2 regions of the Rothia sp. HMSC069D01 genome follow, and region 2 is predicted to be linked to the other one. Evidence: riboswitches for the same ligand, from Rfam matches in the RefSeq annotation. Region 2 holds a riboswitch; the other holds the start of a gene.
What was found. Region 2 has a riboswitch for thiamine pyrophosphate ahead of HMPREF2710_RS07995 (ECF transporter S component). Riboswitches for the same ligand answer to the same signal wherever they lie in the genome.
Positions count from the first base shown of each region.

Region 1: it holds a riboswitch for thiamine pyrophosphate, as region 2 does, so the genes downstream of both, HMPREF2710_RS06540 (bifunctional hydroxymethylpyrimidine kinase/phosphomethylpyrimidine kinase) here and HMPREF2710_RS07995 (ECF transporter S component) in region 2, are expected to answer to the same signal.

Region 1 is NZ_KV800108.1:505,114-510,522, forward strand. Features, by position in the region: gene HMPREF2710_RS06535 (YoaK family protein) at 1-291, shown strand, start outside; gene HMPREF2710_RS06540 (bifunctional hydroxymethylpyrimidine kinase/phosphomethylpyrimidine kinase) at 743-2,485, opposite strand; TPP riboswitch at 2,477-2,657, opposite strand; gene HMPREF2710_RS06545 (ABC transporter ATP-binding protein) at 2,902-4,650, opposite strand; gene HMPREF2710_RS06550 (ABC transporter transmembrane domain-containing protein) at 4,652-5,409, opposite strand, start outside.
Region 2 is NZ_KV800109.1:28,641-34,049, reverse strand. Features, by position in the region: gene HMPREF2710_RS08005 (energy-coupling factor transporter transmembrane component T family protein) at 1-692, opposite strand, end outside; gene HMPREF2710_RS08000 (ABC transporter ATP-binding protein) at 689-2,311, opposite strand; gene HMPREF2710_RS07995 (ECF transporter S component) at 2,400-3,032, opposite strand; TPP riboswitch at 3,091-3,191, opposite strand; gene HMPREF2710_RS07990 (DUF4235 domain-containing protein) at 3,459-3,692, shown strand; gene HMPREF2710_RS07985 (MFS transporter) at 3,853-5,277, shown strand.

The sequences.
Region 1 (5,409 bases), on a different contig from region 2:
CGTGCTGCTGGGAAGCGTGTTGAGGGTCGTCACCCGTCAGCGGATACCTCCCCCGCCCTGTCTGAGGACGAAGGACGCCGCACCCGCAGACGTGCTCTGATGACGGCTTTAGATTACTCCCTGGTGGTCGGGGGATTTGTCGCCGGTGTGATTGCGATGGCTCTCCTAGATCAGCTGGTAGGTAGTATCTCTCTGTGGTTTGTCGGGTGTTTGGCAGCTGGAGCGTTCTGGGTGGGGTTCCGGGCCGAGAAAAATGAAGATGCGGAGAACGAAGCGGCGGCTGATTCGTAACGGTGAGACATATAGAAATATCCCGTGCAGATGAGAGTATCTGCACGGGATATTTCTATGCCGAACATTCTTCGCGAAAGCTAGAAGGAAGGCGTTTGGCCCGCCGCGGGGGTTGGATGAGGTGGTTGCGACGGGCCAAACTGGTCGGTTACACGCCGTAGAGGTGCGGGCGCGGCAGGTACATCAGCCAGTTGGGTGAGGGCCGGAATCCTACCGCTAACGGTTTTCACCGACGCCTTAAGCATAACCGGCACAACCCCCGAACCAGCGGTAGCTTGAGTGAAGCATCAATCACCTATCTCACGCCATGCCGGGACGGTATTCAGCCTAAAAACCGGCACCTAAAGCACCTGCGAGCTGGCTGCGGTGCACCCCCTCACGCAATGCCCGCCAGCTAGCGCAGAGCTAGTCATCTAGCGCAGCGCCCGTCAGCTAGCGCAGAGCTAGTCTTCTAACGCAATGCTCGGTGCGCCTGGTCAAAGAACTCATGCTCGTACACGCACGCCGACAGGTACGCCCGCGCCGCACGCACACGCTGAGCCGGTGAAGCCGCCTCAAACGCACGCTCCACCTCCGCGAGGCTACGCGCCACCTCCGCGGCGAACTCTTCGCCACCATACATGCTCAGCCACTCCGCGTACGGGTGGTCCGCATGATTCTGTGAGGAGAGCACAGCGCCCACCTCTTCGTACAGCCAGTAGCAGGGCAGGATCGCCGCGGCACCGACCACGTAATCATCACCGGCAGCGGTGGCACGCAGGAAATTCGTGTACCCCATCGTAATCGGTGAGGGCCCACCCAGACGCGCACGGTTCGCCAGCCAGCCCTCGTGCAGCTGCGATTCGGCGGCAATCGCCTCGTGCGCGCCGGCGGCCCAGTGCACCTGCGCCTCAGCGATGTCAGCACGCGCCGAGAGGGTCGCGAGCGCACGCGAATAATCACGCAGGTAGAGGGCGTCCTGGTCCAGGTAGAAGGCGAACAGGTCCTCGTCGAGGGTGCCGTCACCGAGGGCACGCACGAAGGGCAGGTCCAGGATCTGGTGCCAGGTTTCGCCACCGGCTGCCCAGAGGGCGGCGGTCCAGGGACCGGCGGGCTTTACGACAGCTTCACCGGCGGGCACGGGGCTGACCGGCAGCAGACGCTCCGGGCTGGTGCCGTCCAGAGTATTGCCCTCAGAGTCGGTGGTGGCGAGCAGGTGATGCCACGGGTACGCGGAGGCGGCAGCCTCCAGGCGGCGGGCACGGGCGGCGTGGTCCACCGGACCGTGGCCCTCACCGGAGCCGACCTGCAGCCCGGCACCTGCGGCAATGGATTCGTGGAGCCAGCGGGTGCTCCACTGCAGGGCGCGGTGGGTGTCTTCGCTGGTCAGAACGCTCTGCTCTGCGGTGTGTTCTGCGGCTTCAGTGTGCTGGAGCAGTTCCACGCCCAGGCGGGTTGCCAGCGAAGAGGACAGGGAGCATCCGGTGCCGTGCGTATTACGGCTGTCCAGGCGCGGGGTGTGTACGTGCGCGCAGGTGCCGTCCGGGAAGACCGCGGTGTTACCGGCGTCCTGACCGCACAGGTGGCCGCCCTTCACAATCACGGTGGTTCCGGTCGCCGCCGCAAGGTTCGCCGCCTGCTCGTGCGCCTCATCGAAAGTCTGGGCGGGCTCCTTCTCACAGAGCACGGCGAGCTCCGGAATGTTCGGGGTGATCACATTCACGAGCGGCACGAGGTCGCGAAGCGCCTGCTCCGCTTCCGCCTGTAGCAGGCGGTCACCGCTGGAGGCAATCATGACCGGGTCGAGCACAACCACGGGCACGGGGTGCTCGCTCAGCCAGGTGCGGACGGTACGGATCGTGTCCGCGTCGCCGAGCATGCCGATTTTCACGGCATCCACCGTGACGTCATCAAAAACGGCGGCAAGCTGAGCGGTCAAAAACTCCAGGGGCGGGGTGAATACTTCACGAACCCCACAGGTGTTCTGAGCGACCAGCGAGGTGGTCACGCACATGCCGTAACCGCCGGATGCGGTAATGGATTTGAGGTCCGCCTGAATGCCCGCACCGCCGGAGGGGTCGGTTCCCGCAATCGAGAGGACCCTCGGCACGCGAGCTGTCTGAGATGCCCGGGGGTTTCCGGAGGCGCTCGCGCCGGGTACAGGGTTGGTGGGGGTGGTGGGTGCGCACGAGGGCGCGGTAGGCTGCTCTGCCATTATCGATAATCCCTTCGCTAGTTCGAACTAGAGCAGGTTCAATGGGTGATTCTCTCAGCCTTGAGTTTTCTTACGCCGTTTCGTGCGCCCCCTGTGCCGTATGCCCTTCGTTGGGCGGGTGTTGGGCGGGTCAGCGGGTCGCGGGCGTCTCAAGGCACCCCATATCGCTCTGCCAGGTTATCACAACGATTCTCAGTAGCTGAAAGTTTTGCGGGTGACAAGTGAATCTCTCCGAAATTTTCGTTTGAGCATTGCGGTACTGCACCACCATTCCGGCTCAGGTTTTCCAGCGCAGGCTTCAGCACCCCCCCCCAGAACTCGCCCGTTAAAAGGCAATGCCCGGCACCGCTTTAGACGGTACCGGGCACTATCAGCCGGACATATCGCCGGGCATATCCACCGGGCTAGGCCAGAGCTTAGGTGAGGGCGAAAATCTCTGCCGGTGAACCCTCCGCAATGATCCTGCCCTCGTGCAGCAGGACCGCACGGTCAGCCAGCGAGGCGATACGCGCATCGTGCGAAATAATCAGCACCGCACGGTTCGCCAGCACGGCGCTCAGGGACTCGGTTGCGTCCGCGAGCTCCAGCTGAGTGGTGGACTCGTCCAGAATCACGGCGTGCGGGTCAGCAAGCACAATACGTGCCAGCGCCAGCTGCTGAATCTGGTCGCGAGTCAGCGGCGAATCCGCGCCGCTCACGACAGTATCCATGCCCTGCGGCAGGTCGCGCCACCAGCGGGCACCGATAGCGTCCAGCGCCTCGCCCATCTGCTCGACGGTTGCATCCGGCACGACCACCGTGAAGTTATCGGCGAGGGTGCCGAAGAAGACATGTGCCTCCTGGGTGCAGACCAGCAGTCGGGGGCGGCCATCGGCGGCGGCATCGGTCGGGAAGTCGCCGTGACCAACCGGGCGACCCATCACGGTGATGGTGCCCTCCAGGGCGGTCAGCGAACCACCAATCAGACGCGCCAGGGTGGTCTTACCCGAACCGGAACGACCCACCAGGGCGAGCGCCTCACCGCGGCGAATCTTCAGGTTGATGCCTTCAAGCACCAGGGCGTCCGGGGAGTAGCCGTAGGAGACGTCGGTGCAGTCAATGGCGTACTCCGGGTTCTTCACGGCTTCATCCAACACCTTGGAGAAGGCCTCGGCCCGGTGCTGTGCGCGCTCCTCACGCTGCTTCTTCGCCAGGGAGACCACACCAAACACGCGGCCCATGTTCACGAGCATGATGCGCAGGCTGCTGACGTGGTGGTTCAGCATGTCGGCGAGGGTTCGCAGGCTGAAAACCATGACCGAGGCGGTCGCTACGGCGCCCCAGCTTGCCCAGCCGAGAGCCACGCAGGCGGCACCCCAGAGCATGCACAGAACCGTGGGGATCCAGGCGTTGATAGCGTCCACGGTGAAGTACAGCTGGCGGATGCGCACCATGCCCAGCTGCGCGGCGAACTGGCGCTTGTTCTCGCCGGCGAAGGCGTCTTCACGGGCGGTATGAATGCCCAGCTCACGGATTGTGGAGGTGCCGCGAATGTTCTCGGTCAGCACGCTGTTGAGGTCGCTCACGCGCTCCTGAGCGGTCTGGTTGCGTGCCGCCATGAGCGGTAGCATCTTCGACATGATGAGGGCAAGACCGGCAATCATGGGCAGCATAATCAGACCCATTGCGGGGCTCACAAACGCCAGGGAGAGCGTAGAGATAATGAAGTACAGCAGCACGTAAATCGCGCCGAGCAGGTCCTCACTGACGGATTTTGCTGCCGAGGAGAGGTCGTCGGTCACGCGGGTGAGCAGGTCGCCGCTGCCGGCTTCTTCCACGGTGCGTGCGTCCAGGTCGAGGGTGCCGTCGAGGGTGTCCTGGTTGGCGTCACGGGTGACGAGCGCACCCAGTCGCGCCGCACTGTACGAGGAGACCATGAGGGTTATCGCCTGCACGATGAATGCCGCCAGGATAATCAGAATCGGCTGCCACGGGTAGCTGGAGAACTTGCCCGCCACCACGTCGTCCACGGTGGCACCAATCTGCAGGGGCACCACCGCACCCATGAGGGTGCTGACCATGTAGATGACGAAGGTGTAGAGGGCTCGCCCCTTATGCGCCGCGAGGTAGTTCCACATGCGGCGTGCCACGTAGGCGGGGGTTTCGATGGGGAGCTGCTTTGCCATGCTAGTTCACCTCCTGATTCTGAGTGGTTGCGGGGGTTTCTGCCTGAGCGACGGGGTAGCCGTCGCGTTCCATGCGGCGGGTCGTCTCCGCGGTCGTGGAGACAACGTAGACCTGCTTCATATCCTGTAGCAGGCCGGGGTAGCCGACGGGCAGGCGGTCGCTACCGACCTGGGTTTCCATCGCATCGTAGATGTAGCGCTGGCTGGGTTCGTCCACGGAGTTCAGCGGCTCGGTCAGGATGAGCACCTGCGCATCCTGTGCGAGCGCGCGGGCAAGTGCCAGACGCTGACGCTGACCGCCGGAGAGGTTCGCGCCTTCGCTGGTGATGCGGGCGGCGAAGTAGTCTTCGGGGTTGCGTCCGCCCAGTCGGTAGGCGATTTCGCGGGAGTCGGTAATCTTCAGCAGCTCCTCATCCTTTGCCTGTGCCAGCTCCTCGTCGGGGTTCGGCACGGTGCCCAGGCGCAGGTGCTCCTGCAGGGTTCCCGCGAAAATCATGGGGTTCGGTTCGCTCAGCAGCACGCGGCGGCCGGTTGCGTCCTTGAGGTCCTCTCCCCCGCGTCGCAGGGTGCGGGCAAGCGCCTCGGCGTAGTCCTGCGCGGTGAGGTTGTAGTCGCGCGGGTTGACGTACACGATGCGCGGGTTGCTTGCACCGGCGGGGGCGACGGGTACGGGCACCTCGAGGGTGCTCGCCTCGACTGCCTGTTCGGCGCGTGCCAGCTGCGCCATTTCTTCGTCGGTGCGCGGGCTCTTCAGCACGC
Region 2 (5,409 bases):
GACGGCACACGAGCCCAGGTGCGTTCGCCCGCGCCGAAGCCGCGCGCCTCCATGGTGATGGCCAGGCGGGAGCCGCGGCGGATGGCCTGCACGAGCAGGGCGAAGCTTTGTCCGCCGAAGGTTTGGGCTCGTCCGGCGAGGGATTGGCCCGCGCCGAGTCCGCGGGCGCGTCGTGCCTGGCCGAGGGCGTTCCATTCGGCGAAGAGGATGCCGACCAGGCGCAGGGCGGCGATGGTGGCGAGCACGAATCGTGCCGGCAGTTTGAAGGTTTGTGCGAGGGAGTCGCCGAGGTCGGTGGGGTCGGTGGTGAGGACGAATGCGAGGGTGGGTAGGACCATGGCGAGGGAGCGGATCATCATGGCTGCGCCGACGGCGGCGGAGTCGGTGGTGATGCTGTTGAAGCCGAGGTCGAGGATGGTGGTGCCGGTTTTGGCGCTGAGCATGGCGACGGACCAGCCGGTGGTGATGACGGCGATGAGGATGGGCCAGAAGCGGGTGAGGACGTTGACGGGTCGGAATCCGACGAGGATGAATCCGAGCAGTTCGAGGGCGAAGAGGATTCCGGAGGTGAGGGGGTCGCGCACGATGAGTGCGGCGATGATGAGGGTGAAGGAGACGATGAGTTTTACGCCGGCGTTGAGGTTGCTGAAGTAGCTGGTTCGGTCGATGGTGCCGAAGAAGTCGGTGTTCATGCGTTCTCCTTTCCGTTGGTTGCCTGGGGTTCGGAGGCTTCGAGCGCTTCGAGGGTGATGTGGTTGCCGCCGAGTGCGGCGGTGTAGTCTTCGTCGTGGGTGATGGAGATGACGGCGGTACCGCCTGCGAGGAGTTCGCGGATGAGGTCGACGAGTTCGGCCCAGGTGCGGGCATCCTGCCCGAAGGTGGGCTCATCGAGAATGAGTATTCTCGGTGCGGTGGCGAGCGCGGAGGCGACCGAGAGTCGTCGTTTTTCGCCGCCGGAGAGGGTGAAGGGGTTGGCGTCGAGTAGGTGGGTGAGGCGTAGGCGGGTTGCGAGTTCGTTGGTGCGGGCGGTGAGGTCGTCTTCGTTGAGGGGTTCGCGGGTGAGTGCGGCGAGTCGGCGGGGGCCGAGTTCGAGTTCTTCGCGTACGGTACCGCGGATGAATTGGTATTCGGGTTCTTGGAAGACGTAGCCGATGCGGCTGAGCATTTGGGCTGGGGTCCAGGTGGGCACGTCCCAGTGTGCGGGCTCGCCACCGTGGTTACCGTCGTAATTACGCAGCGCGTCGGTGGCGGTGAGGGTGCCGTCGGGTGCGGTGAGGAGCCCTGCGAGGGTGAGGGCTAGGGTTGATTTGCCGGCGCCGTTGGGCCCGAGCACGCTGAGGTGTTCGCCGGCGTGCAGGGTGAGGTTGATGCCGCTGCGCAGTATGGGCAGGTCGGTGGGTGCGGGTGCGGGGGTGTCGCCGAGGCGTTTGATGGTGCGTCGGCGTGCACGTCGTTGTTTGGGGGTGGGTTGTGCGCGGGTGATGCTGAGGTTTTCGGCGCGAAGTAGCGCCTCGCCGTACTTGCTATCGCTGTTGCTCTGCGGCGCACGCGGCACGTAGTTGGGCACCCACACGCCCGCGTCGATGAGTTCTTGGCGGGCTTCGGTGAGCACGGTGTCGGGTGCGCCGTCGTGGGTGATGGTGCCGCCTTCGCCGAGTACGATAATGCGGTCCATGTGCGGCGCCCAGATGCTCACGCGATGTTCTACGACGAGCAGGGTCGCGCCGGTCGCCTCCGCAGCGGTGAGGATGCTGTCGCGTACTTCCTGCACGCCGGAGGGGTCGAGGTTGGCGGTGGGTTCGTCGAGGATCATGGCGCCGGGGTGCATCGAGAGGATGCCCGCCAGGCCGAGGCGCTGTTTCTGTCCGCCGGACAGTGCGCTGCTGGGGTGGTCGAGGGCAAGGTGGTTGAGCCCTACTGCGGTGAGGGCTTCGGTGACGCGGCCCCAGATTTCTTCGCGGGGTACGCGCAGGTTTTCGGGGCCGAAGGCTACGTCGTTGCCGACGGTTGCCATGACGATGGAGGATTCGGGGTCCTGCTGCATCATGCCCGCGGTGCCACGTGCTTCGGCGGGTGCTTGCCCGTTGATGGTGATGGTGCCGCCGGCGGATTCGCCGTCGTCATCGTGGAGCACACCGGCGATGGCGTGCAGGAGCGTCGATTTGCCGGCGCCGGAGGTGCCCAGTAGCAGGACTTTTTCACCGGGGTTGATGGTGAGGTTGAGTCCGCTGATGACGGGTTCTGGGCGTCCGGGGTGGTGCCAGCTGAAGTTGTTGAGCTCGATGCGCGCCCCGCGCGGTGTTGCTTCCATGATGGTTCCTTAGCCTTTTGTGTGGCTGCTGTAGTGTGCCGAGTGGTGACTCGTGGTGAGTGACTAGCCGGTGGATAGTTGCTGGTGGTTAGCGGCGGGTCTTGCCGGATGCCAGCGAGGAGAGCACACCGGTCTTGGCGAGGTTCTGCACGAGAATCCATGCGAGGAAGCCTGCGATCACTGCGCCGGAGATGACGGCGCACGCTACGTAGATGATTGCCTTGACCGGTTCCATGTCGGGGTAGTAGATGAAGATTTCGTTAACACCCATGAACAGGCCGCTGAGCGCACCGGCGAAGACTGCTACGAATGCGTCCCAGCGACGGTAGCGGAAGATTGCGAAGGCGATTTCAGCGCCAACGCCCTGGAAGAAGCCGGCAATCAGGATTTCACCACTCCACGCGCCGCCGGTGAAGAGCACGGAGATGAATGCTGCGACGATTTCACCGAAGAGTGCCGCACCGGGCTTGCGGATGAGCAGGCCGCTGAGGGTGCCGCCAAGCAGCCATGCGCCGGCGACGATGGGGCGGAATTCGGGTGCTGCTACGAGTGCAGTTTTGGCGGCGGGGCCGACTGCGATGTCCCAGATCCAGAAGATGACGGCGCAGGCTACTGCGATAACTGCGGCGATAACGATTTCGTTGACTCGCCAGCGCAGGTTCGGCTTCTTCGATTCTGCCTGGCTAGATGCCTGGGAGGCGGGGGTTGCGTTCTGTGACATTGGTGATCCTTCCGTCGTTGGAAGGGGAATGTCCTCGCCCTCTGATTGGACGAGGGCATTGAGAAGAAATTCGACTCCCTACGCCGGTACTAACCGGATCAGGTTCGAGGGTCTGCTTAGCACTCTCAGCGCCTCGGTGGCGCTCCCCTGTCGTTGTGGGCTTCCTTGTCCGTACCGTTGTGGTGCAGGTGGAAGCCCAGGTTCGATTGTAGGCGTGTCTGGCTGTTCGTGCCAATTTGCCGCTTTTTGTTTTCTTCTTCTGCCCACATTACAGAATTGCACGGTGTACAATTTTGGGACGGAGCGGCTCCAAGGCGGCACGAACGCCTTAAACCCTATACGCTAGGGAGTGGCGCTCTTTTCTCACCCAACCCCGAAGGGGTTCACGGGCAGGACGCCGCATCGTATACAGCTAAGGAGATACACATGAACCCCGTCGCTAAGCTTGCCATTGCGGGTATCAACATGGGCGCTACTGCCCTGGTTGGTAAGGGTCTGGGCGCAGCCTGGACCAAGGCTACCGGCAACCAGCCTCCCGCCATTTCCCACGACTCTGAAGACACCCTGCGTCAGGTCATCCTCTGGACCGTTCTGACCTCCGTCGTGGGTGCTGTGGTGAGCTTCGGTATTGCTCGCCTGCAGCGTCGTTTCTTCAACTAAGACTTTGCGCCTTCCGCGCGAAAGTTCATGAACTAGGCGGTACGTATCTCCACTCGGTACGTACCGCCTGGTGTTCCATCTTCAGCACGCCCGCCCCACTTCAGCCGGTTTCACGCCGCCGCTACGCTGAAGCGCCACCTCGGCATCCGAAAGCACAACTATGACTATTTCTTCTCCCCGCCGTAAGACGAAGGCTCCGCGTAGGGTCGTTGACCACGCGAACAGCCGCCGTTCGGTCGCGTCCTGGGTCATGTGGGATGTTGGTTCGTCGAGCTTCGACTCGATTATGATGACCTTCATCTTCACCGTGTACCTGACCAGTAGCTATTTCGGCACTCCCGAAGAGACCTCCTCGGCGCTGTCTCTGGGTCTGACCATTGCAGGGTTCCTCATTGCGATTCTGGCGCCGGTGACCGGTCAGCGTAACGACAAGTCTGGCCGCGGCATCTTCTGGCTCGGTGTGAACACCATGCTGCTAGTCGGCTCGATGGCGGCGTGCTTCTTCGTGGGCCCCACCCCGCAGTACTTGTGGCTGGGTGTCGCCCTGATTTCTGCGGCGAGCGTGTTCAGCGAGTTCGCGTACGTGAACTATAACGCCGTGCTGCCGCGCATCTCCCACCCGGAGAATATCGGTAAGATTTCGGGCGCCGGATGGGCTGCAGGCTACATTGGCGGCATCCTGGCGCTGGCTGTGGTGCTGTGGGGTTTTGTGCTTACCCCCGAAGTGCTCGGCCTGACCACCGATAACGCCCTGAATATCCGTGCGGTCGCATTGTTCGCTGCCGCCTGGTGTTTGATCTTCTGCGTGCCGCTGCTGGTGCGTATGCGCACCCGCGAGCGCTTCCTGCCGGAGGTGCTGCCCACCCGCGAGCTGCGTTTCCTGGAGCTCGGTATGGAGCGTCTCTCCCCGGCTCGTCAGGGCGGCCTGCTCGCCTCCTACAAGGCGCTGTGGCGCACCATTAAGCGGCTGAAGATGACGTCCCCGCAGACCCTGTGGTTCCTGATTGCTTCGGCGGTGTTTCGTGATGGTCTGTCCGGTATTTTTACGTTCGGCGGTATTCTCGCGGCGGGCACGTTCGGTTTCAGCACTTCCGAGGTGATCCTGTTCGGTATTGCCGGTAGCGCTGTCGCGGCGGTTGGCGCGATCCTGGGTGGTTACCTGGATGACTACCTGGGCCCGAAGACGATCATTGTTATCTCGCTGGTCGGCATTATCTTGGCGGCTACCCCGTTGCTGTTCTTCCCCGAACCGGGCGTGTTCTGGGTATGCGCCCTGCTGCTGTGCCTGTTCGTGGGCCCGGCGCAGTCGGCGTCCCGCACCTTCCTGGCGCGTCTGGCGGATCCCGGCACTGAGGGTGAGCTGTTCGGCCTGTACTCGACCACCGGTCGTGCCACCAGCTTCCTGGCGCCGATGCTGTTCGGCCTGTGTGTGAGCATCATGGGCGCGCAGATTTGGGGTGTGCTCGGTATTCTGATTGTTGTGGTGGCGGGTCTGCTCCTGCTGCTGCCGGTGAAGGCACCCGGCCCGTTGCGTGTGCGTGCGGCTCGCCGCGAGCAGAAGCGCCGCGACAAGGCTGCCCAGTAAGGCAACCCAGTAAAGCATGCGGGGCTAAGCGTCCTGCAAACCGCCCTTGCGAACCCCCGCGCAAACCCGTAAACGCAAAGGGAGGGGCGGGTAGAAGAATGATCTTCTACCCGCCCCTCCTTTGTGCTTAAG